Linked DNA regions of Constrictibacter sp. MBR-5. The protein of the gene in region 1 interacts with the protein of each later gene in a pairwise test. Links are inferred from orthologs where the notes say so. Each region holds a gene or a part of one and is shown on either strand. Other genes may lie near its edges.

Region 1 (3,243 bases):
TGCCATGCGCGGGTCGTCGATGCCCGCCCCCGTCATGGGCGTGCCAGCCAGACGATGCCGACCCCCAGCACGCAGGCGGCCACCCCGCCCGTGCGCAGGAGCTGGGGCGCCCGCTGCAGCATCTCCAGCATCATCCGCTGCATGCCGGCGGGAAAGAGCGCGTAGAGCGCTCCTTCGACGGCGAGGGCCAGCCCGAGTGCGGCGAGGAGATCCCTCACGTGCGACAGTCCCTCAACGCGGCGTCGCCGGCGCCTCCGCCGGCGGGGTCCTGTTCTGCGGGGACGCGATGCCCGGCAGCGTCGGTGCACGGGCGGTCTGGCCCCCGCCGGCGGGATCGCCGAAGTAACGGAAGAAGTCGCTCTCCGGGCTCAGCACGAACGTGGTGCCGTCGGCGCCGAGCGCCTCGCGATAGGCCTGCATCGACCGGTAGAAGGTGAAGAAGGACGGATCCCGACCGAACGCATCGGCGTATATCTTGATCGCGTCTCCGTCGCCCTGACCGCGCAGCGTCTGGGCCGTACGCTCGGCCTCGGCGATCAGCACCGTCCGCTCCCGGTCGGCACGCGACCGGATGCGCTGGGCCAATTCGGCACCCTGCGCCCGGAATTCGCGCGCCTCGCGCTCACGTTCGGACTTCATGCGCTGGAAGATGGCCTCGGCGTTCGCCTGCGGCAGGTCGGCGCGCCGGATCCGCACGTCGATGATCTCGACGCCCAGCGCCTGGGCCGCCTTGTTGGTATCCGCCTGGATCTGCCGCATGATCTCCGTGCGCTCTTCCGAGAGCACCGCCGAGAGCGTGCGGTTGCCGATGACGCTCCGAAGGCTCGAACTGAGATAGCTCCGCAGCTGGCCGCGCGCCGCCGCTTCCGTCTGTACCGCCTGATAGAAGCGCAGGGGCTCGGTGATACGGAACCGGGCGAAGGCGTCGACGACGAACCGCTTCTGGTCCGACGTGATGACCTCTTCCGCCGGCGGGGCGAAGTCGAGCACGCGGTTGTCGTAGTAGACGACGTTCTGGATGAACGGCATCTTCACGTGCAGGCCCGGCTCCCGGACTTCCTCGATGGGAGCGCCGAACTGGAAGACGATCGCCTGCTCGGTCTGGTGAACCGTGTAGAGTGCGCTCCAGGCGAGAATGGCGGCGACGATGACGACGACGCCGGCGACGAGGGCGAGGATCCGGCTCATCGACGGGCCTCCCCCTGCTGCGGCGCGGGCGGCGAACGTCGCTGCAGTTCGTTCAGCGGCAGATAGGGCACGACGCCCTGGCCGCCGCCGGCGTCCTTGTCGATGATCACCTTGTTGGCGTTGCGCAGGACTTCCTCCAGGGTCTCCAGATAGATCCGCTGCCTCGTGACGTCCTGGGCGGAACTGTACGCAGCGTAGACGCTGTCGAAGCGCTCCGCGTCACCCTGCGCCCTCGCGACCACCTCCTGCTTGTAGGCCTCGGCCTCCTGGGTCAGACGCTCGGCATCGCCGCGGGCGCGCGGGATGATGTCGTTGCGATAGGCTTCCGCCTCGTTCCGCAGGCGCTCCTGGTCGGCACGCGCCCGCTGGACGTCGCGGAATGCGTCGATGACCTCGGCCGGGGGATCGACCTTCAGCAGCTGGACCTCGGTGACCTGAACGCCCGCGCCGTAATCGTCCAGCGTTCGCTGGATACGCTCCTGGACGGTCGCCTGAATGCGCGCGCGGCCTTCGGCGAGCGCCAGCGCGATCGGCGTCTGACCGATGATCTCGCGCATCGTGCTCTCGGAAACGCCTTTGATCGTCGTCTCCGGCGCACGCACGTTGAAGAGGAACCGGCCCGCGTCCGCGATCCGCCAGAAGACCGCGAAATTGATGTCGACGATGTTCTCGTCGCCGGTGAGCATCAGGGCCTCTTCCGGCACCTGACGGCCGATCTCGGGACGGCCGACCGTGGTGTCGCCGACGGCACGGAAGCCGACCTCGATGCGGTTGATGCGGGTGACCTTCGGCGTGTCGACCGTCTCGATCGGATAGGGCCAGGCGAAATGCAGGCCAGGCGGCGTCGTGCGGTTCCACTCACCGAAGCGCAGGACGACACCCTGCTCGTCACTCTGGACGCGGTAGATGCCCGTGGCGACCCAGACGACGAGCGCCAGCGCGATCAGGATGAAGATCCCCGCTCCACCAAGTCCGCCGGGCATCATGCCGCGCAACTTCTCCTGGCCGCGCCGCAGCATCTCCTCGAGGTTGGGCTGCTGACCGCCCCCACCGCCGCCGCCGGGACCACGCTGGCCGCCGCCGCCCCAGGGGCCGCCACCCCAAGGGCCGCCGCCGCCCCCGCCGCCCCAGGGGCCGCCGCCCCCGCCTTGGTTCTGCCATGGCATGGTGCAACCCTACTCCCTTACCTTCCGGATGGCTGCCATTCTACGGCCGCAGCCCTGTCATGTCCTGGCCGCATATTTGAAGGGAAGCCGCGCGAATCAAGCGCCGGCTGGCCGCCCCGACGCCTAGCGTGGGCCGGCGACGACCTTGGCGTCGTGCAGTTCGCCGATCTCCCGCTCCGGCAGGCCGAGTACGCTCGCCAGGATCTCGTCCGTGTGCTGGCCGAGCACCGGCGCCGGCGCCTGCGGCCGCCGGTCGAGGCCGACGAAGTCGAGCGGCGTCCCCGGCGTGAGATACGTCCCGGCGCCGGGATGCGCGACCCGCGAGAACATCGGGTTGTCCGTTGTCGACACCGGATCCTCGGCGAGCAGCTGCTTGAACGTCTGATACGGTCCCCAGAGCACGCCGGCCTTGTCGAAGATCGGTCGGATCTCCGCCAGCGTGTGACGCGCCACCCACGGCGCGATCGCCTCGGTCAGGGCCTCGCGCGCCCGGAAACGGTCGCCCTCGTCCTCCAGGTTCACGCCCATGCGGGATTCGATCGCGGCGAAGGCCTCGCCCAGGCCGGCCGAATCCTTCAGCGCGTGCAACTGCCGCGTGGTGAAGATGCAGATCATCACGTGGCGGCCGTCCGCCGTCGGGAAGTCCTGTCCGAACGTGCCGAAGATGTGGTTGCCGTAGCGCGCCCGCTCGTCACTGTTCACCTCGGCCTCGGCCAGATAGCCGAGGTTGCCCGCGGTCGCGAGTGCGACGTCCTGGAGCGGCAGTTTGATCAGGCGGCCTTCGCCGGTGGTCCGGCGATGCCGGTCGGCGGCGAGGATGCCCGTCGCCGCCATCATGCCCGTGGCGATGTCCCAGGCGGGAATGACCTGGTTCACCGGCCTCGGATGG
Region 2 (3,191 bases), on another replicon or contig:
GGATGTCTGGTGCGGGCGGTACGCGGCGCATTTCTCGTCTGCCGCGAGCCGGAGGTGGCGCCGACGCTGACGGTGGCCGCGGGTGAGCGTCTGCACTGGGACGGACGCTTCGACATCGCTGTGCCGGCCGGCTCGGGCGAGGGCCTGACGGTGGGGCCGTTCGGCGCCGCGCGGCGGGACCGCCGGCGTTCCCTGTTGCCGGCGAGCGTGCGCGCCGGACTGCCCGTTCTGCGCGACGTGCGGGGGATCGTCGCGGCGGCCGAGCCGCTGCGTGCCGATGAGAGCGTTGATCCCGCAGCGATTCCATCGCTGTCGGCCACCTTCCGGCCGAGGAGGCCGCTGATGGGGCCGGGTTTCGCGCTTGTTTGAGGCACGGCCGGCATTATCTTGGATTTCACGATGCCGATCGAATTGGGTCGCCTTTCGCCTGCTTGGGCCGCGACCCGTCTGCATAGGGGACTAGGTTGAACAATTTCGGCAAGAACCTGGCGCTCTGGATCATCATCGGCCTGTTGCTGATCGCGCTGTTCAACCTGTTTCAGGGGTCTTCGGGCCGGGGTCCGCAAGCGGACGTCGCCTTCTCCGATTTCCTCAGCCAGGTGGACTCGGGCCGTGTTTCCGACGTCAAGATCCAGGGCAACCAGATCACGGGCCACTATTCGGACGGCAAGGTCTTCTCGACCTACGCGCCCGACAACGCACCGGTCATCGAGCGGCTGACGAACAGCGGCGTCCGCATCACCGCCGCGCCGTCGGACGACAACGTCCCCTCGCTGTTCGGCATCCTGATCTCCTGGTTCCCGATGCTGCTCCTCATCGGCGTCTGGATCTTCTTCATGCGCCAGATGCAGTCGGGCGGCGGTCGCGCCATGGGCTTCGGCAAGTCGCGGGCACGCCTGCTGACCGAGCGCACCGGCCGCGTCACCTTCGACGACGTGGCGGGCATCGACGAGGCCAAGACCGAACTCGAGGAGATCGTCGAATATCTCCGCGACCCGCAGAAGTTCCAGCGGCTCGGCGGCCGGATCCCGAAGGGCGTGCTGCTGGTCGGCCCGCCCGGCACCGGCAAGACGCTGCTGGCGCGTGCCATCGCCGGTGAGGCGAACGTGCCCTTCTTCACGATCTCGGGCTCGGACTTCGTCGAGATGTTCGTGGGCGTCGGCGCCAGCCGCGTGCGCGACATGTTCGAGCAGGGCAAGAAGAACGCCCCCTGCATCATCTTCATCGACGAGATCGACGCTGTCGGCCGCCACCGCGGTGCGGGCCTCGGCGGCGGCAACGACGAGCGCGAGCAGACCCTCAACCAGCTGCTCGTCGAGATGGACGGCTTCGAGGCGAACGAGGGCGTCATCCTCATCGCCGCGACCAACCGCCCCGACGTCCTCGACCCGGCGCTGCTGCGGCCCGGCCGCTTCGACCGTCAGGTCGTCGTGCCGAACCCCGACATCGTCGGCCGCGAGAAGATCCTGAAGGTGCATATGCGCAAGGTGCCGCTGGCGCCCGACGTGAACGCACGGGTCATCGCCCGCGGTACGCCCGGCTTCTCCGGCGCCGACCTCGCGAACCTGATCAACGAGGCCGCACTCCTCGCCGCTCGCCGCAACAAGCGCGTCGTCACGATGCGCGAGATGGAGGACGCGAAGGACAAGGTGATGATGGGCGCCGAGCGTCGCTCCATGGTCATGAGCGACGACGAGAAGCGGCTGACGGCCTATCACGAGGGCGGCCATGCCCTGGTCATGCTCTACGTGAAGGGCCACGAGCCGCTCCACAAGGTGACCATCATCCCGCGCGGCCGCGCCCTCGGCCTCGCCATGTTCCTGCCCGAGCGCGACCGTCTCAGTCAGTCCTTCACGGAGCTGAAGGCCCTCATCGCCAGCGCTTTCGGCGGACGCGTCGCCGAGGAGCTGATCTTCGGCAAGGAGAACATCACGACGGGCGCATCGCAGGACATCAAGGTCGCGACGCACTATGCCCGCCGGATGGTCACTGAGTTCGGCTTCAGCGACAAGCTCGGTCGTCTGCGCTACGCCGACAACGAGGAGGAGGTGTTCCTCGGCCACTCGGTGGCTCAGCGCAAGAACGTTTCCGATCACACCGCTGCGCTGATCGACGAGGAGACGCGGAAGCTCGTCGAAGAAGGCGAGAACGAGGCGCGCCGCATCCTTTCGGAGCACATGGACGAACTGCATCGTCTCGCGAAGGCGCTGCTGGAGTATGAGACGCTGTCGCGCGACGATATCGACAAGATCATCCGCGGCGAGCCGATCCAGCGCCCGGATCCGGAGGAATATACCCGGTCGGAGACGCCGCCGCGCAGCTCGATCCCGACCACCGGCCGGGGCGGCGGAGAGCCGCCGGGCCTGGCACCGGAGCCGCAGCCCGGCGGGTGAGGGCGACCATGGACAGGACCGACGACCCCGCGCTCGCGCGGGGTTTTCGCCTTTTGGAGCAGGGCTGGCTGCCGCAGCCCGACGGCCTCGTGTCGGGACGCGCCGCTGCGGATCTGATCGAAGCCGGAGTCGCGCTTCCGCTTCCCGGAGGACGCTCCGCCTTCACGCTGTGTCGCCTCCATCCGCCTCCGGGCGTCGGCGCGGCGCCGGTTCCGATGCCGATCACGCAGATGTGTAGTCGGGCGCGCGACCTGCTTCCCGCCGCGTTTCGCGTCTCCGAGCGGCCCGCCTTCGCCGGGCTCGACCTGCGCCAGCCTCGGCTGATGGGCATCGTCAACGTCACGCCGGACAGCTTTTCCGACGGCGGGAGGCATTTCGCGACCGAGGCGGCCGTGGCGCACGGCCTCTCGCTGCGCGACGGCGGTGCGGACATTCTCGACGTGGGCGGCGAGTCGACGCGGCCGGGGGCCGAACCTGTTCCGGTCGAGGAGGAGTTGCGGCGGGTGGTGCCGGTGGTGCGTGCGCTCGCCGCGGCGGGCGGGGCGCGCGTGTCGATCGACACCCGTCACGCGCCCGTCATGCGCGCCGCCATCGCCGCCGGCGCCGATATCGTCAACGATGTCAGTGCGTTGGAACATGATCCCGACAGTATCGCCGCCGTCGCCGAGAGCGGTGTCGCGGTGGTGCTGATGCACATGCAGGGCGAGCCGCGCACCATGCAGGCGTCACCCCGCTACATTCATGCCCCGACAGAGGTCTACGACCGTCTCGCCCGCCGCATCGACGCCTGTACCGCCG

Evidence for each region.
Region 2: the proteins of hflK (region 1) and ftsH interact in binary tests that used the Escherichia coli proteins (3 or more experiments, as listed by UniProt). The link is inferred for Constrictibacter sp. MBR-5 from one-to-one orthologs.

Annotation. Positions count from the first base shown.
Region 1 is NZ_JBEPTK010000003.1:103,681-106,923, forward strand. The notes cover bases 270-3,197. They hold hflK (FtsH protease activity modulator HflK), read right to left. Parts: upstream 2,355-3,197; coding sequence 1,185-2,354; downstream 270-1,184. Other genes in these bases: hflC (protease modulator HflC), read right to left, coding at 270-1,188; ABIE65_RS07500 (CoA transferase), read right to left, coding at 2,478-3,197. Also shown: ABIE65_RS07485 (DUF2065 domain-containing protein), read right to left, coding at 33-218; more of hflC, read right to left, coding at 232-269; more of ABIE65_RS07500, read right to left, coding at 3,198-3,243.
Region 2 is NZ_JBEPTK010000019.1:58,144-61,334, forward strand. What follows is about bases 53-2,928. They hold ftsH (ATP-dependent zinc metalloprotease FtsH), read left to right. Parts: upstream 53-464; coding sequence 465-2,393; downstream 2,394-2,928. Other genes in these bases: tilS (tRNA lysidine(34) synthetase TilS), read left to right, coding at 53-369; folP (dihydropteroate synthase), read left to right, coding at 2,717-2,928. In the rest of the region: more of tilS, read left to right, coding at 1-52; more of folP, read left to right, coding at 2,929-3,191. UniProt on the Escherichia coli protein: Acts as a processive, ATP-dependent zinc metallopeptidase for both cytoplasmic and membrane proteins. Plays a role in the quality control of integral membrane proteins.